3 regions of the Thalassotalea castellviae genome follow, and region 1 is predicted to be linked to each of the others. Evidence: predicted binding sites of a transcription regulator. Region 1 holds the regulator's gene; each other region holds the start of a gene.
The links. Region 1 encodes FNR, which switches genes on or off when oxygen is low (the NO sensors DNR and NnrR bind a similar motif). Its sites were predicted from a motif close to TTGATCTAGATCAA; they were not measured.
Positions count from the first base shown of each region.

Region 1 (12,058 bases):
GCGGTTATAAAATATTGACTTCGGCGATGCAAAGAGCCAATGAGATCAAACATCCTGTCGCTACCGAGCAGCATATTGATGATTTAAAAGCATTATTAGTTGATCATGCGGTGACCGCAAAGCCAATATATTTACAACCTATTAGTCAAAAAGAACGAGCAACACAATTAGCTATTAAAACTTGCATTGAAAATAATTGGCGCTTATCTATTCAAGTACATAAATACATTGGTATTGAGTAAATTTTTTAACGATCACAATAATGGTTATTGAATCGGATTAATGGTTTAAGTTTTCACTAATGGTAAAGTGATCGTTATCGTGACACCTTTTGGGTTGTGATGATTATTAGCCTTTATTTCACCTTGGTGAAACTGACAAATCAACCTTGCGATATAAAGTCCTAAACCTAAGTGTGGTCTTTTATTTTCTTCACTTAATTCATCAAGATCTTGATGGTTGTCCCTGATTGATATCATCGAGTCAAATAACCTTTCTGTCATTTCTTCAGGCAAGTAACGGCCATTATTACTAATATGTAAAATTAAAACATTCGATTTATCTTCTACCGCTAAGGTTATTTTTTTATCTTCACTAAATTCAACGGCATTACCAATTACTTTATCAAGAAGCTGAGCAATGTGCTCTGGAGAGCCCACCATCATAACGTTTTTATCGGGGAAGTTAGCTAGAAATTGATAGTTTTCATAAATTTGACGATAACCTTGTAAACAGCCGTTCAAAACCTGATAAAAATTAAACTTAGTTTTGTCGGTATTTTTTAACATTTGTTCTAATCGGGTTGCTTCACTCATATTGGTTAAAATTAAATTGAGTCGATTTAGTCCTTGTTGTGCTCGCTCAATATAAGCATTTGAATGAGAAGATTGTTGTTTTTGCAAGGTTAAATTTTCTAATGATGTTCTAACCACAGCAATCGGTGTTCTTAACTCATGAGAAAGCCGAGAAGACATGTTCTCCAGATAATGGTTATATTGACTTAATCGACTTACCGCGGTGGCAAAACTTCGTGATAGATCACCAATTTCATCGTTATTCGTTGATGCGATCATCACTTCATTAATTCTGCCGTGTTCATCAATGGCTTGCTCAGCTTGATTACGTAAAGCTCTGATCCTATTCGAGATCCTAGTTGCGAAAAAAAAGAATGCCATAATACCAAAAAGCATGATGGCTAATATGCTGGTAAATAATTTTTCCAGTGCTTGGTTTCTGACCGTGCGAATACCATTATTGGTTTCTTCAACAATAACAGCACCATGGACTTTATTACCAAAATAAATTGGATACGCTGCGGTTAAAATAACGGCTTTATTATCGCTGGAAAGTCGCCATTGAGACTGCGGAATACCTTGTAAGGCGGATTCAATATGTTTACCTGTCAGGTTTTGGGCATCATAAAGTTGATCAATAAATGCTTTCGGTGGTTGGGTTAATAATCGGTTAAATAATGGTTTCAATAAAGATTGTAACTCGGTACGCCAATCTTCTTGATTTTGATTAATTTTATTTTTTTGCCAAAGGCCATTGGCCTGTTGAATATCGCCTGCTTTGGCGAGTACGCGATGATGTTGGTCGACAACCCATACACTTGAATTGGTGTAACTCATGCCTTTAACAATACGTTCTATTTCTGGAGAGGGCACGAGTATTGTGCCTAACGAATCTTTATTGGCTGTATTCGCGCTGGCTATAATACTGTTTGTTTGTCCAAACCTCTCATCAACATCGTGAATAGCAAAGGCTAAATTATCACTAATATTTTTTAACGGGATCCGAAACTCAATATTATAACCTTGGGTCGTTTCAAGCCATTTTCCTTGGATAAACAGAGCCGGGGTTGGAGGAGTAAGATCGTCATTTTGTATTTGAAAGATATCTAACCATCCAGCTTGCTTATTTGCGACAAGATAGCGTTGAAATTTACCTTCAGGAGTTGTGAAAGCCAGCTCTAAACGGTCATTCAGATTAATACTGCGGGCGTTTTTATCACGGTAAATGACTTTATCATCGACAACGCTGACGAAAAAATACAAATACTTATCATATTTGCCAACGGCTGCTGTGTAATTATTTGAGAGCTTTTCAAGCGGTAAAGTTGCTTTGGAATCGCTATTGGTCACTTGGTTATTAACACCGTAATAATGCGATTTAGCGAGATAGTTTGGCCAATCTTGGTGACTGCCATCTAAATTTATTGGATGGTTCAGTTGATAACCATATAAATCTTTCCCTTTTTCGACACTTGGTAAAAAGCTCGCTTGGTTATTAAACAGATTGGGGCGCTCATGCAATGCCGTGGCAAGGGCGCGTGCAGTGCCAATAATGGTTTGCTCTTGACCAAACCTTAAATATTTTTCCATCTCCCACACATATTGATAGCCAAACCAAGGAATAACGACTAAAAAGGATGAAAGTAATAATAACTTACTGCGTAAACCAAACCTAAACTTCATACTTGAGAAGTTACCTTGTTATTGACACTTGTTGTGTTTCCTTGCTCCCATCGATAACCCATGCCATAAACCGTTTCAATACAGTCAAAATCTTTGTCACGAAGATTAAATTTTTTCCTGATCCGTTTAATATGTGAGGTGATTGTACTGTCATCAACATAAATTTTAGAATCTTGCATCAGTTGTTGGCGGTTTTTAACATGACCAGGAGTTTTGGCTAAGGCATAAACCATCCAAAATTCTGTTATTGTTAAATCAATTAGCTTATCTTGCCATTTTACCGTCATTCTTTGACTATCGATGGTTAAATCATTGACGGTGAGTAAATGATCTTGTTCAGTGGGTTTATTTAAAGCGTCTTCACGTCTAAATAACGCTGAAATTCTTGCGGTTAAATGAGGTAAGCTAATATCTTTGGTTAAGTAGTCATCTGCGCCAATGCGCAAACCCGACACAGTATCGACATCATTGTCACGGGCGGTTAAAAAAATAATCGGTAAAGTCACCGATAAATTTCTTAACCATTGGCATAAAGTGAAGCCGCCATCATATTCTTGTTCTAGGCCAATATCTAAAATAACTAAATGAGGTAACTTAATACTAAAGGCTTGTGTCGCTGAAGCTCTATTGGCATAAGTTTGAACTTGATAACCTTGTGCTCTAAGTACGTCAGCATAGTTTTCTCTAATCGCGGCTTCATCTTCGACGATAGCAATTCTTTTTGACATTTATATATCTTTACCTAAATCGACTTGACTCAAGTTATTTGAGACGTATCTGTTTTATTGACAACGTCACTATATAAAAATTTATCAATAAATTCCTGAATTTCGTCACATTGCCATATTGTTGCCACATTTGTTTATTGCATTGCCATTATTGTGACCTTTTAATGGCATTTTTACTTGGTTTAATACAGTCATCACAAAGAAGCGAAGACAACGCTTAAATTTTAACTTTAACTAACTAATCAATAACGGTGGCATTATGAAAAATTCAACTTTAAATCAGGTGACGATAAAAAAAACTTGCTTAGCATGCTTTGTAGCAACCTCATTAATTTCAACACCCTTAATGGCAAATGATGATGTAAAAACTAGTGAATTGACTAAAGCAGAGCAACATAAACAAAACGAAAATATTGGCTTTGGAAGTGGTCTTGTATTAGGGGCTGTAGTAGCAGGGCCAGTAGGGGCTTTTGTTTCAGGGATCCTAGGTGTGTTTACAGCAAAACATATCAATGTCAGTAATGATAAAGATGAGTTAGTAGTGCAACTTTCAAAAGAACAGAATAACCATCAACTTGCCCTAGCAAATTATCAGCGAAAAATGGAGCAGATTGAACAAGAATACCAAAATGAATTACTCGCATTACAAAACAGTCAACACAATACAACACAATTACAAGCTGAAAACTTATTAATGAGTTTACAATTTTCAACAGGGTCAAGTGATATTCAACCGCATTATCAAGGTCAAATTGACTCGTTAGTGAGTTTACTCAAGCAAGCGCCTGAATTGATGATTGATTTATCAGGTTATACCGATTTACAAGGTAACGAAGCGCTTAACCATGCCTTATCAATTGCTCGAGTCAATGCGGTTAAACATGCTTTAATAGATAAAGGAATAACAGCTGAACGCATCAACTTATTTGCTTATGGAGAAGAATCTCCGGTTGTCGCTAATAATCAGCAAGAAGTTAGTTTTTATGATCGACGCGTTGTCATCAAACTTAAAACTAGTCATGATTCAACAGAAGAGTCTTTAAAGCAGCAACAAATGGTGGGAAATTATTAACGCTAATTCGAAGAATCATAGTACTAGATAGCGGTGAAGTCACAAAGAAAACCAAGACGTTATTTTAATAGCCTATTACGTCAATATAGAGCGACTATTTTTCAATAGTGGCTCTTTTTCTATGGTAAATAAATTATCTTGTATTCGACAAATTCTTTTTCATTTTGACAGTCATAACATCATTATTAACGTGTATAAAAAAGCCATTAACGCTATAAATCATTTCTGAAAATTGAACGGACGTGCTGTCGGGAAATTTTACATAAGTAAAAGCATAATAATTCCGTCTTCTGTAACTTTATGATTCTTAGTGGATTACTGAGATGGCATCTTTTATGCACTTTAATATTTTTAACGTACTTTTAGCCATACATAAATACCTTTCATTTTTGATGAAAAGGGATTAGAAGGATAACTCAAATGAAATACAAATTTCTGAAAGGCTTAGTTACTAGCTTTGCATTGGCCATTAGTTGTACATCAAATGCAGCATTAATTTATGGTTCAGATCCCATAAGTGCAGGTACACCATTAACCGTGTTTGATACTAATACAGGCACAACTACCGTTTTAGGTTCGAGTCTTTGGAATTTAGGCTTAGCCTTTGATAATAGTAACTCACTTTTTGGGATAAATGGTACTACTGTCTATTCAGTTGACATTAATAATGGCTCAACCTCACTTATCGGCAGTGGACTTTGGCAAGGGAGTTCAGAGTCAGCAACCTTTGATTTAAATAACAACTTGTTAAGCGCTACCAGTACTGGTTTATATAGTATCAATACCTCTAATGCGGCGACAACTTATTTAGGAGCATTTGTAGGGCATAGCTCATACGATGGAATATCAGTTGCAACAACCAATGTAGAAACTATTTTAGGAACCTTTCTTGCGGGTACCATCTTTGCTGTTGACTCTGGTCAATTGTATGTTATTGATCCTAATACACTAGTTTCTACTTTTTTAATGTCTGCACCAGCAAGTGAAACGATCGCTTTTGATGCCAATGGGAATTTATATGCTAATGACTATACTAATGGTTATTACCTTTTAGATCTCGTCAATCAAAATCATACATTTCTAGGGGGAAGTGCACATTTTGGCTCTGCTGTATATGGCGCATACTCTCCTCAAACAGACGTTCCTGAACCCTCAACACTAGCTATTTTTGCTTTGGGCTTAATAGGGTTGGCTTTCCGTAAATTTAACCAAAAAGGTTAAATATTTACGTGGTAATGTAAAACACTGATCAATTAGATCAGTGTTTTTATTTTTAAAGACAAACAACACCATATCTAACGTTGATGTTGAGCCGTTTTGGGCTGTTATTTTAAATTGTCTCCATCAGAATCAATCAACATTAGTCTGTTAAAGTTCTTTCATCACTTTTGTTAATTAATTTTCTTGATAAATATAAAAATAAAAATAAATATTTTTACTGAAAAAATAAGCCGCTTTGCTATTTCAGCAAAACGGCCCTAGTAAATAAAACAAGCAATGTGTTACCTTGTTTGCGTATTAAACTTATTATTTAATACATTGATAAAATGGTCTTTAACATAAGCGTTAATTGGCAAGTGGTGAAACATATCCATCCGGTTTTAAGGCTAAAACATCACAGTTTAAATTATCAATTAAATGTTCAGCAGTATTCCCGATCAGGGCAGCGGATAATCCTGTTCGGCCAATAGTACCTAAGATCACTAATTCTGCATCTAATTCGTCTGCCAGCCTGACAATGATATCTTCTGGTAAACCTTCTTCCACATGGGTGTGCTCTTTACTGATTGCAAACTGTTGAGCATGCTCATCCATCGCTTCTATATGATGACTTAACATGGATTCGTTGTATTCGTTTGCATTAAATTCAGGGATCTCAATTGCGATATTAACGGGAGTGCCAGGGAAAGAGTTGACCAAATGAACATTTGCCTTGATCAATTTTGATAGATTGATCGCTTCTTCTGTTATTTTTACATTTAAAGATTGATGCTCTGCTTCAGCACTGCCTACATTGAGTGCCGCGACAATATTGCCATTCATCGGCCATAAATGATCTTTCACTAATAAAACAGGACAGGGACATTTTCTTAAGATATGCCAATCAGTTGGCGTGAATATGACTGATTTTAATTTATCGTGCTGATGTGTCCCTTTAATGACTATGTCATAGCCATTATTTAATACTTCTTCAATAATGGGTTCAAAAGGTCTATTGTGCCAAATTACTTTAGTATCTATTGCAATATTATCGTGTGGTAAAACGTTAATTAACTCATTCAACCATTGAATACGATCATTAATTAACGAGTTGCGCATAGCTTCACGCTCATCGTTTGACAGCATGGTAGTCATCTCATAAGAAAAATCATATATCGAAAGGAAAGCTGTGATGGTGGCCTGAGTTTGTTTGGCTAATTCAATCGCTCTTTTTAAGGCTTTTTGATCTTCAGTGGTTGGATCTATGATTGCTAATATTTGATGATACTTTTCCATATTCGCTCCAGAATAACTCATGTTAATGATTTACTATCAGTATAGTTATATTCTTATATAACACATAGTTGAAGATTGTTTTAAATCAATAAATTGGTCGTATTGAAGGAAAAGTTAAGCAAGCAAATACTTTACAGATGTTTGAGAAATATTTACGCAAGGAAAAGTATGTGGGAGAGTGATCTGCTGCTATAGCGCAGCACAATCTTCAAGCTTATCGCTGTCTAAAATCGTAATAAGCTTGCCATCAACTTTAATTAAGTCATTTTTATTGAATCGATTCAATAAGCGACTAATTGTTTCAACCGTTAAGCCGATATAATTGCCAATATCACTGCGAGTCATCGTCAACCTGAACTCAGTGGCTGATAATCCCCTAGCGTGATAACGGGCGCTTAAGGCACATAAAAATGTAGCAAGACGCTGCTCAGCATTCTTACGGTTCAATAAAGTTAACATTTCTTGATCATTTTTAATTTCAGAGCTCATCATACGAAGGATTTGCTTTTTAAGCTTTGGCATATGATTAGATAAATTATCTAAGGTATTATAGGGGATTTCACAAACCATTGAAGTTTCTAATGCTTTTGCAAAGCTCGGATGTTCAGACTCTGCTATGGCATCAAACCCTAATAAATCTCCTGCTAAATGGAAGCCGGTAATTTGTTCTTCACCACTTTCGTTTACCGTAAACGTTTTGAAAGTGCCAGAGCGTATAGCGTATAAGGACTGCATAGTTTGACCATCTTGAAAAAGCTGCTCACCTTTATGGATAGGGCGTTTCCGGTCAATGATTTCATCAAGGGTTTCTAACTCTTTTTCATCAAGAGAATACGGTAGACAAAGTTCACTGATGCTACAATTTTGGCAATGAATATGTTGTTGTGATGCGCTTTGATTCTTGTACATATTTTCCTTAACATCTAAGTTAATTATCCACTTCGAGTATGGTATTAGAACATTTGTGTATATGCAAATTTTAGCGTCAAGATACCATAACTTATTAGTAATAACGCCATAGTTTTTCTAAAATAATTATTTTGCATTAATAGCTTTATAAAAGTAAAACCAAATGAAACCGTCAATAACGCAGGTAAAGTACCAAGCCCAAAAAACATCATGATCAAACCTCCTTTTATTGCGTTGCCGCTGGCTAAAGACCAGGTTAATGTTGAATAAACTAAACCACATGGTAACCAACCCCATAAGGTACCTAAAAGGAAAGATTTCTTTACACTCTTTATCGGAATTATCTTTTTACTTAAAGGCGATAAGTGTTGCCAAAGGTGTTTACCAATTACTTCAACTTTTGATATCCATAATAACCATTGACCAATGTATAATCCGAGCAAGATTAAAAAAATACCGGCAATAATTTTTAAAGTGACAATAGGAAATCCTAAGTGTTTAATTGCGAGTGAGCCGGTTAAACCTGCGATAGCACCTATCAAAGAATACGAAAATATTCGCCCTACGTTATAGCTTAATATAAAGGGGGTTTTGTTTATTTGTTGCGGTAATGCAGACGTAAGCATGGTGGTAATGCCTCCACACATCGCAATACAATGACCACCACCTAATAAACCGATGACGAAGGCTGATAGAAAATCTAATTCCATACAAAGACAATATCTTTCACTGACAATCTTGGCTGGAGGTTAACATTATTCATCACAGGTAAAAACTATTTATCACGTTTCAAAGGTTCCTAAAGAATGTTTAACGACATAAAATAAACAATCATTTTTGGCGATAAACTTGTTTGTTGTTGCTTTAAATATTCTCAAATGAGTTGCACAGACTAATTGATTGTCTCGTAAAGTGAAAAATTCGTCGATAACGTTTTCTTGATCTTCATTTAATAATTGCAAATTTTTTAACCCTTTTGAATCTAACCAACCTAGCATTTGACCTTGATGAGCGCCACCATAATTAAATTGCTCAATATTATCTAATAACGTCACACCACATTCACCTTCATAGTGATGGCTATAGGTTAGTTCTACATTGTTTTTTAACGTTAACCGTAAGGGTTTACAAATTATCTCAACGGATTTTTTTTGTGGGTAATTAACGTTTGGCGGACATTCAGCGATGTTTTGTATTCCTTCAAAAGCGACTTCATGCGCTTGTTCGTCATTACTGCCTCCACACTCAATTGTTATGGTTGGACAACTAAAAGCTTGTTCAGTTAATGCGCCTATTTGTAAGCCTGATAAAATTACCGCATCGCAAAAAAATGAAGTTAACGCGATTTCTTTCATTGATAACGTCGGCGATACAGCAAAAGCAGGACTTGAACCCGAACAGTTATGTAAGTCAACGACGAATTCAGGGGTTACTTCTCTAATGGCTTCTTCAATGAGTCGAGCTCGAGCATAGTAACCATCATTTCGTGAAATACCAAAACAGCGATTTAGATCAATTCCATGCGGTAAAAAACGTTGACTTAGTAACGGGCTGGCATTCGCGGCCTCTACTGAACAAATAATAAACCTAATATTCGTTTGCGGTGTCGGTAATTCCCCTAAGGAAGTCAACCAACGGTGAATGGCAATTAATCCTGATGGTTCATTACCATGTAATAAAGTGACAATAACACGACATTTATCAACATGTTTACCGGCTACATCAATCACGGTTGGTACATCTAATGATAATAAAAACTGTTTAAAGTCAGCTTTAAGCGTAATTGGCTCTGGGTTATTTAAATATTCAATGTCATAAAAATCTATATTCATATGTTTTTTATTATCACTAAGTAATATCATTAACGGATTGTTTTTATTGATTAAAAGTTAATATTATAGTTATCAACGGACACTTTGACGTGTAAAAACAATTCATTATTATGTAGAAATAACAGGCACTATTTAAGTTTCTATTATCTGCTTTGTTAACGAGCAGATAGCATGTCATACTCAAAGGTGGAACTTGTTGATTAAGGTCAATAAATTTTTATTAAACCATTTTAGTAAAAGGATATTCATGCAAGAACTCGTCATTCAAGCGTTATCACAGATTGAACGATTTGTGATCGGTAAACCTGAACAAGTCAAATTAGCACTAGCCTGTTTACTAGCAAAAGGGCATTTATTGATTGAAGATTTACCCGGTATGGGAAAAACGACTTTAGCCCATGTATTAGCGTCTTCAGTAGGGTTAAATTATCAACGAGTTCAATTTACCAGCGATTTGTTGCCTGCTGATGTTATAGGCGTGTCAATTTTCGATACAGAAAAACATACGTTTACCTTGCACAAAGGGCCTATTTTTAACCAAGTCGTTTTAGCCGATGAAATCAATCGAGCCAGCCCTAAGACACAAAGTGCGTTATTAGAAGCGATGGAAGAAAATAGTGTTAGTCTTGATGGCTGCACGCATTCTTTACCCAGACCTTTTTTTGTCATTGCAACACAAAACCCATTATTTCATGCAGGAACTTATCCCTTGCCAGAATCTCAACTAGATCGTTTTATGATGAGAATTTCATTAGGCTTCCCAGATAAAAAGGCGGAACAACAAATATTAAAATCTGCCAATATTTCGTTAAATTATGAGGAAATACATTCGATTATTTCCCTAGAAAAATTACAAACAATACAAAAACAAATCAGTAATCTTTATGTTTCAGATCCGGTTATCGATTATGTTATTGCGTTATTTGAACATTCTCGCAGTGGCCAATTAGCCGTAAATCCGTTATCACCTAGAGCAGGCAAAGCGCTGATCGCTGCAGCGAAGGCTTGGGCATTTATTGATAATCGAGATCATGTCCTTCCTGACGATATTAAATCAGTGTTTAGTGCCGTCTGTGAACATAGAATGGTTGGGCGTCAAATGACCGGTCACGAATCATTCTCAACACAAATACTGAGTACAGTTGATAGCGCATCATTTTTCAGTGATTAAAACGTTTAACTCATCATGGATGCTCATAAGCTATGTTACGTAAGTTAAGTCGATTAATTAAACAATTTTTCACTAAAAAGTTTGATACTTGGTTGAATCAACGTATGCCAAGTCAGCCTAATCATAAGCTTGCACAAAGAAATATCTTTATTTTGCCTAGCCGATTTGGTCTTGCTTTCATCTTTTTTATCGTTTTGCTTTTTATTTTAGGAACCAATTATCAAAATAACCTCATCATTCTTTTGAGTTATTTATTTACGAGTTTATTTATCACAACCATGTTTTATAGTTTTTTTAATATGGCGGGTTTACAGGTGGACGGTAATGGTATTTATTTTGGGTTTGTTGATGAAAAAATTATCATTCCTATTAATATTTCAGCTCAGCAATATAAACAATCTTTTACTTTCTCCTTTTCAGAACAAAAACCTATCTCAGTGGCTTCAATCAAAGATAAAAAAAACGTAACCATCCCTGTAAAATATAAAACTCGAGGGGAAAAACACCTTGGTCGTTTAATTATTGTTAGTGAATATCCTTTAGGTCTATTCAAATGTTGGACAAAATTAAAGTTTGATATTAGCGTGATCTGCTTTCCCAAAGCGCTTGAGTGCCAATCCTATTCTAACAACAATATCAGCGCTCCGCTTGAAGATAATTTAGCGGTTGAAAGTAGTGTATTAACAAAAGGTGACGACTTTTATGATTTAAAGCGTTATCAACGCGGAGAGCCTTTAAGTCAAGTTGCTTGGAAACAAGTGGCCAAAAGGAATATTTGGCATACCAAGCAACATAGTGATCCTCATAGTCATGCTTTGATTTTAGATTTTAATGATATGCCAAGTTCAACAGTAGAAAATAAACTCAGTAATCTGTGCTATTTAGTGCTTCAATATCATCAAAGTGGGGTTGAATTCGGTTTATCGTTACCTGGTCAAAGTCAAGAAGCATTTATTGAAGCGGGTAGTGGACAAGCGCATGTTAATCAATGTTTAAAAGCGCTGGCAATCTATCATGCTTAATATATTTTACGACTTTAAAATGATAAAAAGTATGTTTGATCAAAAGGATGCTTAGCATGTTTTCTTTTCGAAGCAATAAAAAAGCTAAAGCTAGCAACCATGCTGAAATTACTTTATCTAATGCCCTGAAGTTGCAATTGATTTTTATTCAACTACTTAATTTATCGGCATTAATGACCGAGCTGGCTTTATGGTTTATTTCATTGAGTTTATTATGTTTGCTCTGGCAACTTGCTATATCTTTGCAATATATGGCAAAACCTGCAAATTGGGTAAAAATTTTAGTCTCAATTGTTGGCTGTCTTTTATTAGTTATCTCTGCTAAACATTTAGGGCTTTTATTAGGAATGG
Region 1 covers NZ_JAVRIF010000013.1:33,710-45,767, forward strand. The annotation lists gene queE (7-carboxy-7-deazaguanine synthase QueE) at 1-242, shown strand, start outside; gene pdsS (proteobacterial dedicated sortase system histidine kinase) at 288-2,477, opposite strand; gene pdsR (proteobacterial dedicated sortase system response regulator) at 2,474-3,205, opposite strand; gene pdsO (sortase-associated OmpA-like protein PdsO) at 3,465-4,277, shown strand; gene RM573_RS16935 (PEP-CTERM sorting domain-containing protein) at 4,698-5,498, shown strand; gene uspE (universal stress protein UspE) at 5,844-6,773, opposite strand; gene fnr (fumarate/nitrate reduction transcriptional regulator Fnr) at 6,963-7,682, opposite strand; gene RM573_RS16950 (sulfite exporter TauE/SafE family protein) at 7,727-8,392, opposite strand; gene RM573_RS16955 (M14 family metallopeptidase) at 8,465-9,514, opposite strand; gene RM573_RS16960 (AAA family ATPase) at 9,762-10,685, shown strand; gene RM573_RS16965 (DUF58 domain-containing protein) at 10,718-11,707, shown strand; gene RM573_RS16970 (transglutaminase TgpA family protein) at 11,764-12,058, shown strand, end outside.

Region 2 (6,920 bases), on a different contig from region 1:
TGTACAATAGTTATATCTGCTGTTTATTTATTATCAACGAGTTATTTTTATGAAAAAAATTGAAGCGATTATTAAACCATTTAAATTAGATGATGTACGCGAAGCTTTAGGTGAAATTGGCGTTACAGGGATGACTGTTTCTGAAGTTAAAGGTTTTGGTCGTCAAAAAGGCCACACTGAACTTTATCGAGGTGCAGAATATATGGTTGATTTTTTGCCTAAAGCAAAAGTTGATATTGTTGTTCAAGATGACTCTGTTGAGCGATGCATTAAAGCGATTATGGATTCTGCTCAAACGGGTAAAATTGGTGACGGTAAAATTTTTGTTACTGATGTTGAACGGGTGATCCGAATCAGAACAGGCGAGGAAGATGGCGAAGCGATTTAATTGCAAGCTTATTTAAAATTATCTTTTAAAAGATAATGTAATTGAACCATAAAAAATGGCGACTAAATAGTCGCCATTTTGTTATCCAATCAAAACTTGGTGTTAGTCAATCGAATCATCTGCGTTTTGGTTATTCGGATAATTTGCTGCTAATACTTGTTTCGCATTACTTTCTAAATCACTTAATCCCATCGCTTGATAACATTCAATCATAATTTCTAAAGCTTGCTCAACTTCTGGGCTCGTTGAATAATGCTCCACGATAAAGCGGCCTCGATTGGCTGCCGATGCGTAAGCCTCACGTTTTAAGTAAAAGCGAGCCACTGAAAGTTCATATTTTGCTAAGCGAGATTTAATCGCTATCATGCGTTTTCTTGCATCTGTCGCGTACTTGCTTTGCGGAAAGTCAGTTAAAATGGTTTTAAAATCATTAAACGCTTCTCTAGCTGCGGTAGGATCTCGGTCTGAACGGTCAATACCTGCCAAGTCTTGAAATAAATTTTCTTCGGTAGAAAGGTTAATTAATGCGCGCATATAATAGACATAATCAACATTAGCATGGTTTGGGTTTAGCCTAAGAAAGCGTTCTGCCAGTGCGATACCTTGCGCTGAGTCACCACTTTTATAATATCCGTAAATCAAATCTAATTGTACTTGATGAGAAATTGGTCCATATGGAAAACGCGAATCAATGGCTGACAGTATTTGTATCGCTTTTTTATATAAGCCGTTATCTAAAGCTTCTCTCGCATCGGTAAATAAGGCTTGTGCAGATTTATCTGGCACTTTATCTAATTCAGTTTCTTCAGATGAAGAACAACCCATTAAAGTTAATATGAGTACTAAAAAAATTGTTTTAATTATCAGTTTGTCCATAGACCTTGGTATCACTACGTTATAATACTAACCTTACTTACTGGTTGGTATGTTCGTTAAAATAAAATGTTTACTTGTTTCAGTTACCCAACGTAATTATTTGGTGTAATTGATTTATCAAACAGGTAAAATAAGCACTGGCATTCTAACCTAGCAATCAAACCTTGCACAGTGCTAATTAATAGAGATTTTAATGGCTGAAAAAATTCAACACAAAGATATCGTTCCTGAATCATGTTTAGGTAAGCGATTCGACCAAACCATTGCGGAAATGTTCCCTGAATATTCGCGTTCACGATTAAAAGAATGGATCTTAGCCGGTCACGTTCAAGTCAATGGTGAAGTATTAACCAAAGCGCGAGAAAAAATGTACGGTGGTGAAACGATCAGTATTGAAACTCAGGTTGAGGCTGAAGAGCGTTTTAAATCACAAAATATCCCATTAAATATTGTTTATGAAGATGATGATATTTTAGTGATCAATAAACCCGCTGGTTTAGTTGTTCACCCCGGCGCGGGTAACCCTGACGGCACAGTTTTAAATGCCTTATTACATCATTGTCCACAGGTAGATGTAGTTCCTAGAGCTGGTATTGTGCATCGCCTTGATAAAGATACAACAGGCTTAATGGTGGTCGCTAAGACTATTGCAGCGCAAACCAATTTAGTAGAATCACTCCAAGCGCGTGAAATCACTCGTGAGTATGAAGCTATTGCTAGTGGTATTATGACCGCCGGAGGCATTGTTGATGAACCTATTGGGCGACATTCAACTAAACGCACTCATATGGCGGTGACTATTTCAGGACGTCCTTCCGTAACACACTATCGTGTTATGGAGAAATTTCGTTTACATACCCGTTTACGTTTACGTCTAGAAACTGGACGTACTCACCAAATTCGTGTTCATATGGCGCATATCACTCATCCTTTGGTTGGAGATCCGGTATATGGGGGTCGTCCTCGTCCTCCTAAAAATGCGACTGTTGAATTAAGAGAAGTATTGAAAGGATTTAAACGCCAAGCTTTACATGCCGCTATGTTATCGTTGTTTCACCCTATTACTGGCGAACAAATGACTTGGCATGCTGAAATTCCGCAAGATATGGTGGCATTAACTAATATTCTTCGTGAAGATTCTAAGTTGAATGAAACGCCAGATTTTTAATCTAAACCCTAAAAATAATATCGCTTTTGATACAGTTGAAATGCATGTTGATCACATTCAGGCATTTCAAACTACACGTTTACATCCCTTTATAGAACAACATTCATTTTCATCTTCATGTGTAAAAATTGCTAGTCCAAAGTCTTTTGAACACTTTAATTTAGGTTTACATGTTGCTGATGATGCCCAAAAGGTATTAGAAAACAGACAGGAATTACTCAACTATTTACCGCAAAACACCGCGATACAATGGTTAGAACAAGTACATGGTAATCATGTAGTTACCGTTAAAAATGTCAATACGCCTATTCAAGCCGATGCGGTTATCACTCGTACGCCGAAATTAGCGTTAGCGATTATGACAGCGGATTGTCTACCCATTTTATTAGCAAACAAGCAAGGCACGGAAATTGCCGCCATACATGCTGGTTGGCGTTCATTAGCCGGTGAAATAATCAAGGAAACGTTAGGTAATATGTATAGCGATAACAATGAGGTTGTTGCTTGGTTAGGCCCTTGTATTCGCCAAGAAAACTTCGAAGTAGGTGTCGACGTTAAGCAGCAATTTGAACAAGTAAATGCTAATTTTTCTTCTGCATTTATTGAACATCGACAAAACCAGCAAGCCAATAAGTGGCTCGCTGATCTACAAAAGCTAGCTCGATTACAATTAACTGAGTTAGGAGTGAATCATTTTTCGGTTAATTCCCATTGCACTTATGCTGAAAATGACCGTTATTACTCTTACCGAAGAGAGCAAAAGACGGGCAGAATGGCTTCAATTATTTGTATAAAATAATGCAACACTCCCTTGTAATATATTGTCGAGATAACTTGATTTAAATCAAAATGGCAATTTAAAACTTCTTAAAGTGCTTGAATTATTATTAATCGCCCATAAATTTTAATTAAGATTAATCGTAAGTCCAGTGATATGGCTGTAAGGAATTTTTATGCGTTTAGACCGTTTTACTCAATCTTTTCAAGTGGCAATTTCAGATGCACAATCCATTGCATTAGGTAAAGACCATCAATTTATTGAGCCTGTACATTTAATGTTGGCGTTATTAAATCAAAACAATGGCAGTACACTCCCGTTATTAAAAAGTGCGGGTGTTGATGTTTTTTCATTAAGAAGCCAAGTTGAAAAAGTGATTAATGATTTAGCCCAAGTTTCTGGTGCAGGTGGCGAAGTGCAATTGTCTTCTGCCATGGGGAACTTACTGAATTTATGTGATAAATATGCGCAAAAGTCAGGTGATAAGTATATCTCTTCAGAGATGTTTTTACTCGCTGCTCTTGAAGATAAAGGCAAGTTAGGTCAAATTTTAAAAACACTTGGCGCAACTGAACAACGAATTAAAGATGCGATAGAACATGTCCGTGGAGGTCAAAAGGTTGACGATCAAAATGCTGAAGATGTTCGACAAGCACTTGATAAATTCACGGTTGATTTAACCGATCGGGCAGAGCAGGGTAAATTAGATCCTGTGATTGGCCGAGACGATGAAATTCGCCGCACTATTCAAGTTTTGCAACGCCGGACAAAAAACAATCCCGTTTTAATTGGTCAACCCGGTGTCGGTAAAACGGCAATTGCCGAAGGGCTGGCGCAACGTATTGTTGATCATGAAGTACCGGAAGGTTTAAAAAATAAACGGGTATTGTCTCTCGATATGGGGGCATTGGTTGCGGGGGCAAAATACCGAGGTGAGTTTGAAGAGCGTTTAAAAGCTGTACTCAATGAACTTGCAAAAGAAGAAGGGCAAGTCATCTTATTTATTGATGAATTACATACTATGGTTGGGGCCGGAAAAACCGATGGCGCCATGGATGCAGGAAACATGTTAAAACCTGCATTAGCCCGAGGTGATTTACATTGTGTCGGTGCCACCACTTTAGACGAATATCGTCAATACATTGAAAAAGATGCCGCCCTTGAACGCCGTTTCCAAAAAGTAATGGTCGATGAGCCAAGTGTTGAAGATACCATTGCTATTTTACGCGGTTTAAAAGAGCGTTATGAGCTGCACCATAAAGTAGAAATTACTGATCCGGCTATTGTGGCTGCGGCAACTTTGTCACATCGTTATATTAGTGATCGACAACTGCCAGATAAAGCGATTGATTTAATTGATGAGTCTGCTTCAAGTATTCGTTTGCAGATGGACTCTAAACCAGAAGTATTAGACAAACTTGATCGTAAAATCATTCAGTTAAAATTAGAGCAAAAATCGTTAGAAGATGACGCCGATGATTCATCATTGAAGCGTTCAGCTCTGATCACTCAGCAATTAACTGACTTAGAAAAAGAGTACCATGAGTTAGATGAAGTTTGGACGTCAGAAAAAGCCGCCATTCATGGTACGCAGGCGATTAAAACCGATCTTGAACATGCACGGTTAGAACTGGATGCAGCCCGTCGAAGCGGTGATTTAAATCTTATGGCTGAATTGCAATATAGCCGCATCCCAGAGCTAGAAAAGCAGCTTGATTTAGCTACTCAAGCCGAAATGCATGAAATGAGTTTGTTAAAAAATAAAGTTACTGATATTGAAATCGCTGATGTGTTAAGTCGCTCTACAGGTATTCCTGTTTCAAAAATGCTGGAAGGTGAACGGGATAAATTACTGAGAATGGAGGAAGACTTACACAAGCGTGTTATCGGCCAATCTGAAGCCGTGGTATCTATTTCAAATGCGATAAGACGTTCACGTGCCGGTCTTTCTGATCCAAATCAGCCGATAGGTTCGTTTTTATTTTTAGGGCCAACAGGGGTTGGTAAAACCGAATTAACCAAAGCGTTAGCTCATTTTATGTTTGATAGTGAAGACGCCTTAATTCGAGTGGATATGTCTGAATTTATGGAAAAACATTCGGTTGCTCGCCTAGTGGGAGCACCTCCCGGTTATGTTGGCTATGAAGAAGGTGGCTATCTAACCGAGGCGGTTCGTCGTAAACCCTATTCAGTTATTTTATTAGATGAAATTGAAAAAGCACACAGCGATGTTTTTAATATTTTACTGCAAGTACTTGATGATGGTCGATTAACGGATGGCCAAGGCCGCACGGTTGATTTTAGAAATACCCTCGTCATTATGACCTCTAATATCGGTTCTGAAATTATTCAAAGCTTTACCGATGATAGTCAATATCAAGCGATGAAAGCTCAAGTCATGATGGAAGTGAGCAATAATTTTAAGCCTGAATTTATTAATCGTATCGATGAATCGGTGGTCTTTCATCCATTACTGTCAGAGCAAATACAAGAAATTGCAAGTATTCAAATCTCATCTTTGGCTAAACGGATTGCTGATAAAGGTCTCGAGTTAAAGGTTTCACAAGAGGCGCTTGCGTTAATTTCTGAAGCTGGATTTGATCCCTTATTTGGCGCTAGACCGTTAAAACGTTCTATTCAGCAACTCATTGAAAACCCATTAGCCAATAAAATATTGTCAAATGAGTTTTCATCGAATACAACCATTAACGTGGTAGTTGAAAACGGGGAATTAGTGTTTCAATAGGTACTTAGGCTCAAAGAGCGTCAGCAAGTGAATGACTGAGCTTAAGTCATGCTAATCGTTTAGTTTGACTTTAGCTCAGTATTAATGGCCTCAACAATTTTTTCAGGATTATCAAGATACAAGTTGTGATTAAGTAAAATGAGGGTGTCATTATGCGCTAATAGCAAAGCTGGTATTGCATTGGTGCCTATGACTTCTTGTAATTCAGTAATATCGTGAAATGTAAACTCTGCGTCTTTGGTCAACTTTTCAATTTTTAAAGCTTTCGCAGGCGGGGATAGCTTTAACACGTCAATCAACGGCTGCACTTCATCTTTATCTGTTAATGGGTTGCCGGCTTCAAAATGCGCATGCTGTAGAGAAATTAATAAATCTAACGCATGTTTAGTTGATTTGTTTTGAACCCAAGTTAATAAATTGGCCGCTAAAGTCGAATCTTTATATTCAGTTAAACTATTTAAATAGGCTTGGCTAAAGGATACATCACTTAAGTCTTTCACTGCCTTTATAGTAGATAAATCAACTTTATTCTCACCATCATAATAAGCACAATGCATCAAATGGATGGGCATATCAGGAAAAGCTGCAGCGATATTTTTCACAAGCGCTGTAGTGGCATAACTCCACGGACAATGAGAATCGTAAATGAAAAAAAGCTCGCTAGACATATTTTTTAACCTGTAAAAATAAAAGACCTGCGAATTTTAACTTCTCTGAGACAATAAACCTAGCCTTATATTTGAAATTTTTAGTAAAAACTGTGGTTAATTCTTGTGCTTTATGGTATAAAGTGCGCCGCTAAATTTAAGTTAGACAAATTTATATTTTTTACTTTAAAGAAGTATTTATTTGGCTACTTAGGTTGAACGACTAACTGTGCCATATATTGGTACGTACTATAAATTCACATATACCTATAGAAGATATATCGGGGTGCTCAAGTTTACTGTTTTAAAACAGTGCT
Region 2 covers NZ_JAVRIF010000007.1:44,621-51,540, forward strand. The annotation lists gene glnB (nitrogen regulatory protein P-II) at 50-388, shown strand; gene RM573_RS12690 (outer membrane protein assembly factor BamD) at 491-1,264, opposite strand; gene rluD (23S rRNA pseudouridine(1911/1915/1917) synthase RluD) at 1,458-2,432, shown strand; gene pgeF (peptidoglycan editing factor PgeF) at 2,413-3,231, shown strand; gene clpB (ATP-dependent chaperone ClpB) at 3,386-5,956, shown strand; gene RM573_RS12710 (hypothetical protein) at 6,016-6,624, opposite strand.
Region 2: the regulator FNR is predicted to act here: its motif matches at 3,267-3,280, upstream of clpB (ATP-dependent chaperone ClpB).

Region 3 (6,920 bases), on a different contig from region 1:
TCAATACTGATATCACCGGGCTTAACAGAAATTAGTTTACGTTTTATCATGACAGACCAAGTGTCGCCTTTGAGTGCTGCTTGTACTTGAGCACCTTGACCACCATGCATTTTTCGCTCGGCTAGCAACATACCGTCTTCTATTTCATTATTGCCGGATTTAAAGCGCACGATATCCATGTATTGATTAGAATCTTCTGCGGCTTTGATCTCATTTTCGTCTTTGAGCTTATCCCAGCCGCCTAATGCTTTGCCACCACGACCTTTAAGTTCAAGTTTGCTTCGAGACTCTTTCAAATATTTAGTGACGCCATTGTTTAAATTTAACCGTTTCGCAATATCAGAGCCTAGTAAGGTTTCTTGGGTTTGTTGATATGGCATTGAGTTGGCGTCTGCATGGCAAGTTGCCCAACAACCAGCTCTATCTGCATATTCAACATCATCAGTCGCTAACATGAAAGCAAGTTTCATTGGGTTGTCAGGATCCATCTTTCCACCTTCGACAAAAGGCACAGGCGCGTGTTCGGTTTCACTCCAACTAAATCTTAAGTAAAGGTTTTCATTGTCGTGACTTGCTTCTATTGTGACCGGAAAGCTACCGCGTTTTCCTGGTATTACGTTAGGCTCTAAGTCTTTTTCACTTTTCCCCGACACGATGTTTTCACCGATATCAGCAATTTCTTCACCATGACATTCAACGCATCTATCACCTTTAGTAAAGGCTCGTTTACCACCATGTTTTCTACCAAGTATCCACTCTAATGAGGCAGTACCTGGATAAAAAACACTGATATCCGTTGATTGAGCTTTTGACCAATTAATTTGCCAGTCTGGGTTGCTTTGCTTGTTCGACTCATCTGCAATAAGATTTACGGGGGCAGGGCTTTTTGCTTTTTGTAATGCTGCATTCACTGCTTGCGCTATTTTTTCTTCAATTTTTACTTTTTCGGCGGCTTTAGCCGCTTTTAATTCTGCTGCTTCTTTTGCCTCTTTGGCCTCAACACGCGCTAGACCTTCTAAATATAATTGAGGTACTTCACGAATATATTCCGGGTTAGGTGCTTCAATCGCTTCTAACGCTTCATCCGTTAACTGGTCTCGAACGTTGTGATGAGCAATACCTTTGTGGCAATCGATACAAGTTTGCCCAGTTTCAAAGGCGTTTAAATGTTGTTTGCGAGCGCGAGGTTTTTGGAATTCTGGGTTCATTGATTCAAAGTTATGACAGTTTCTACATTCACGTGAATCAGTTGTTTTCATAGCTTTCCATACACTTTGTGCTAGTTCAAAGCGATGTTCATTAAATTTTTCTTTAGTGTCTAATTTGCCCGTTAACCAAGAAAAGACTTCTTTAGATGCTTGAATTTTACGAACAACTTTATGGATCCAAGGCCTTGGAACATGACAATCAGGACAACCGGCTCTTACGCCTGTTCTATTTGAGTAGTGAATTGTGGGTTGGTATTCTTGATAAACATTGTCTTCCATTTCATGGCAACCAATACAAAATTCTGTGGTATTTGTCGCTTCCATCGCGGTGTTAAAACCACCCCAGAAAATAATACCGACAACAAAAAAGAGCACGGCTCCGGCGACAGTTGTCCCTAAAATGAGTCTTCGAGACCAAAAGCTGGGTTTGTTTTCTAAATTAACCATAATTAACTCGTTTAGCATAAAGCGAAAAAGCGCGAGCATAATGTTTACAATGCATTATGCTCGCATAATCAATAGTTTAAATGTTGATTAGGTTTTGTGGTTCATACGGTTATAAACGTTGAACTTACCTGTTGGTGTTGTTAAACCTTTAATACGTGCTTTCTCTTTAAGGGTTTTTGCATCATAGACAACGATTTCACCAGTAGGGTTTTTAGCGTCTTTGCGGTTCCAAACAGAAACCCAAACCTCAGTGCCACCTTTGTTAAACTCCATATGAAGCGCGGCTTTACCTTCCTCTTCAGTAACACGAATAGTTTTAACAATCTCACGTGTTTTCTTATCGAATACTTGTACGGATTGTTGAATTTCTGGCTCAGGGTGTTTTAACTGATCAGCCCAAACATAGTCAGAGTTTTCGTGAGTACGAATAAACACACCAGCGCCATCTGTTTCAACTTCATAACAAAGTTTCCACGCTTGATCTGGGTTACCCATAGGGTCATTACCCCAAACAGATACTAAACCAACTCCTAAATGAGTTGTGCCCGCAACTGAACCACATTCTTCGTCAACCCAATTAGCACCAGGTCCAGGATGAGGGAGCGAATCTACAGGAATGATTTTTTCGAGTGCTCTATCTTGCGTATCAACCACCACCATTGCATTTGACGCATTGGCTGCAATTTGGAAGTAACGACCTGTTGGATCAAAGAAACCATCATGTAAAAATTCGGCAGAAGCGATACTGGTGATCGTTAAGTTGTCTAAGTCGTTATAATCAACTTGTAACATTTGCCCGGTTTCTTTCACGGCAACAATAAAAGAAGAGGTATTGGGCGCAGTATAAATTGCCGCAACACGAGCTTCGTTAATAAACTCACCTTTGGTGTTGTAACCACGGGTTGAAACTACTTTAAGTGGGTTTAATGTTACCGCATCCATAATAACAAAGTGAGCCGGCCAGTATCCGCCGGCGATAACATATTTACCGTCGCCAGACACAGCGATATCACGCGCGTCATATGCCATTTTAGTTTCAGCTACTAACATGTTGTCAGGCGTTTGCCATAAGTCTATTTTATTGACTTTTCCGTCACGACCTATGGTGTACCAAAAGCGGCCAACGTCTTTTGCATGATCCACTTTATGATGCTCAGTACCTTTAATTACATGAACGGCATAACCGGTATCAATGTGTTTGACGATTTTTTTAGTATCGCCATCGATGATCGCAGCTTTACCGGCATCCCGTTCAATGACAACAAAGAAATTTTCCCAATTTAAGCCGTGCATAGGTTTGCTTGGATAATCTTTTGGATCAACATACTGTTTTGTGTGTGAGCGCATTTGTTCTAAGGACATTTCTGGTGGAACAGGTGGTGTCATTTGAATAAAGGTTGCCATGTTGGTGATTTCTTCTTTTGTGAACAAATCATCAAAGTTATTCATGCCACCTTCAGTACCGTATGCAATAATTTTTTCTAGGCGTTTTTGCCCTTTCTTTATTGTGTTTTCGGGTTCTAGGTTTTTACCGGTTGCACCTTTACGTAATGTACCGTGGCAACCTGCACAACGTTGGAAGTACTGTAGCTTTGCTTTATCAAAATCAGTTTCAGAGAGTGTTGGCTCGGTTGCTGAAACCGACAGACTGATACCACTTGCAGCTAAACCAATAGCTAAGCTTATCGCTGAAAGGCCATACTTTATTGTTTTCATCGGTTTTCTCCAGATGTTTAATTTCTAATTTAGTGTTTAAAAGGAATTTTCAGATTGAAATTATCTTGATTGATAATATTTTTAATCTGTAAATAAACGTAACTATCGGGGAATTACCAATCTGAAAACCTGATGCAGATCAAGTTTTTAAAAATATTAAACGGAAGTGATTTACAACTTGATTGAGGTCAATAAATGATGGATTTTTAAACGAATGAGCATGCTTTCGGTATAGACTATTCAGAATAGACACATCGTACTTTTATATTTTTACTAAACCGCTTCTACAACTTTTTTGGAAACATTTTATGAATAATCGTCAAAAATCCTTACTGTATGCCGCTATTATTGGATTGATCATAGTTGCCATTTTCCTTGGTTTTTTATCGAGCATCACCAATCCTGTTTCTTGGTTGTTAATTGCCGTGTTATTGCTTATTCCTATGCTAGATAGAACACGTAGAGAAGAAAAAAAAATTGTGTGGAAAGAGGAATATAGCGTTGGTATAGAAAGTTTAGATCAAGATCATAAAACCCTGATTGACTTATTAAATAAATTTATCACAGCATACGATTTTGCCATGAGTGAAAGTTTTGAACGTGAAGCATTAGATGAGTTAATCGCTTATACCAAATATCATTTTGATCGTGAAGAAGCGTTAATGCTAAAGCATCATTATCCTGATGTAGTTGAGCATAAAGCAGAACATAAAAAAATGTTTGAACAAGTAGAAAAATTCGAAGATCTCTACATTGACAAAGGTCATGAAGCGCTAGAAGAAATTAGTCAGTTTTTAACCAATTGGTTGATTAATCATATAAACGGAACTGATAAAGCCTACACAAAACACTTAACTCAGTGCGGTGTAAAATAATACCTGCTGACTATCAATAAAATGGATTCGTTGTCCTGCTGGATTGCTTGTTAGGTTACAACTTCACCCAACTAAATCCAAGGACATAAATTTACTATTAGGATCTGCAATATAATTAGAAAATGGACCACAGAAAGAAAACCCATGTTTTTTATATAAACCATGAGCTGGAATAAAATAGTCCATTGAACCAGTTTCTAAGCTTAACTTTTTTAAACCAAATAGCTTTGCTTGTTCGATAATATGAACCAGTAATTTAGAAGCAACACCTTTATTCTGGTATTGATTTGAAGTTCGCATAGATTTTATCTCTGCGTGCTCAGAATCCAATATTTTAAACGCACCACAACCGGCTAACTCTTTACCATCCCAGATAGTCCAAAACTTAACAGATGAATCTTTTAATCCATCTAGATCGAAGGCATGCTTACTTTCTGGTGGGGATGTTGCCTTCATATCTTCAAGGTGTTCCTGAATAAGGGCAAATATTTCCTTACCTGATAAATCATCAAGTTTAATTTTAAACACGAAACCTCCTTGTAACCTAACGTCCTTGTTAATAGGAAAAATTTAGTTGGCTTAAATTGTTGAGGAACGAAACACTGCCAACTGTTTTGCGTCCCCTTTTGGTCGACTTTTTTTGCTGAACCTTGCACTAACCCATTAATTTTAATGCAATATATGGTGATAAGTTTATCAGTAATATGGCTATTTTATAATTACCCAAAAACTTAAAATACATATTTGGTAATTCAGAAGCCTCTACGCCTACAATTTTACTGTGAAGAGTAATCGTAAAACTCCTAAATACGATAATAAAAAACGCTGAAAACAAATAAACACCAAGATTTATTACCGTACACCAACCGAAAAAAGTAGTAAGTTCATTTACGCCAATCATGGATTATATCTCCGTAATATTGGTTCTGAATAAAAGTATCTTATGTAGACGTCTGAGTAATATCCATCTACGTTTCGTTCATTAACCTATCATAAAAAAGCAATATTACAATCGGTTAAATTCATGATGATGTCACACCAAATTGAAAATTAAGGAATTACTGATAATGCACAATGATACCCTAAGTTTGTAGTGTTAAATTTATGTTTGTTTACATGGAGTTATGTTGAATATATGATTTTTTTGCTTGTTACTTAGAATGATCAGTAATAGCTATAATGATTCATATTGAGTTTTTTCAATGACCGTTCCTCGCACTGGTTGTCGATATTAACTCAACACTTAATGGCTGCTTTTTGCTAGCTAGCAACTTTATCGAATGTATGATTGAGTCAGAGGATTAATTGTTCGTTAATCCTCTGACTCATTGTTTGGTTTATGGTAAACTTAGGTAAGCTTATGATGGCTCAAAGTTAATTACCACGCATATTTTAATTGTATTGAGCCATTAATACCTGCGGCGGCTAACGTCGCTAATAATGGATCTTCAGCTTCGAAACCATTAACGTCAGACCATTGCCAGTATTGCTTATTAGTTAAATTATAAATAGCTCCTGCTATGGTTATTTTATCGTTCACGTGATAATTAGCGATCACATCAAAAGTGGCGTAACCCGCGGTTGTTGTCAAAGTTTTATCTGGATCATCAATATCTGACTTGCCATCGACAATATTGGCATTCAATGCGATTGAGAATGTTTCATTTTCATTCAGCCATTGCAAACCAAGTAGGGCATGGTTAGGTTGCACTTCGTTTAATGGTTGATTGCTATCTTTATTCTCCCCTTTACTCCAAAAAATATTGGCATAGGAGTTAACGTTATTCTGGCTATTGAATATGTTTTTAAATTGGCCTTTGTAGCTAAATTCTAAACCATAAATTTCTGCGTTATCGATATTTTGAGATTGAAAAATTATCCGTTGAACTAAAGGGTCAAAACCTAAGTTAACTTTGGTTTGAATAAAATCTTGATAATCATTGAAAAAGCCAACGACATTAAATTGATGTTGTTCTAAACCAATACTATAGCCAACTTCATATCCATGTGTGGTTTCAGACTTTAGTTCTGCATTTGGTATGGCGCGCATTTTAAACATAGGAATGTCTAAACCAATATTGGCATCTTCAAAAGGTGGGGCGCGAAAGCCTTTCACGTATTGAAGATACACTTTACTGTCGTTATTTATTTGATATACGACACTAAATTTAGGAGAAATACTATCTTCACTGATATGGACTACTTCTGTGGCGGGGTTATCTTCTAAATATATTGAGTCAGTCTTCGGGGACAGCTCATATTTGTCATAACGAATGGCCGTAATGATTGTAAAATTTGTACCGTCGAATGTTATTTCATCGTTAATATATATACCGGTTTCTTTCACCTCAGAAATAGGGAAGTCTCTTACTGGAAATACTTCAGAAAGAATAGTGTTGGTTGAATCTCCGGTGGCAAGGTTCGTTTGAATACCATCACGCCTTTCTGTTGTTTTACTGTTACTAATTTCTAAGCCGTAGCCTATATGTTGTGACGTATGTTGGTTATTAACATTGGTGTAAAAATTTAATCGTAAACCTTGGATATCTTGCTCAAAGAAAAAACTTCTGTCGTATAAGTAGGCTTTCCCTCTTGAAACTCTGGCTTCTTCGGTTAATTGTATTGTTTCAGTTTTTTGATCGTAAAGGCGTATGTAACCGCCTTCTAACCAAGC
Region 3 covers NZ_JAVRIF010000002.1:243,456-250,375, reverse strand. The annotation lists gene RM573_RS04840 (ethylbenzene dehydrogenase-related protein) at 1-1,043, opposite strand, end outside; partial or broken gene RM573_RS04835 (NapC/NirT family cytochrome c) at 1,107-1,655, opposite strand; gene RM573_RS04830 (cytochrome D1 domain-containing protein) at 1,743-3,371, opposite strand; gene RM573_RS04825 (bacteriohemerythrin) at 3,680-4,246, shown strand; gene RM573_RS04820 (GNAT family N-acetyltransferase) at 4,310-4,774, opposite strand; gene RM573_RS17470 (DUF6868 family protein) at 4,902-5,147, opposite strand; gene RM573_RS04815 (TonB-dependent hemoglobin/transferrin/lactoferrin family receptor) at 5,625-6,920, opposite strand, start outside.
Region 3: the regulator FNR is predicted to act here: its motif matches at 3,550-3,563, upstream of RM573_RS04825 (bacteriohemerythrin).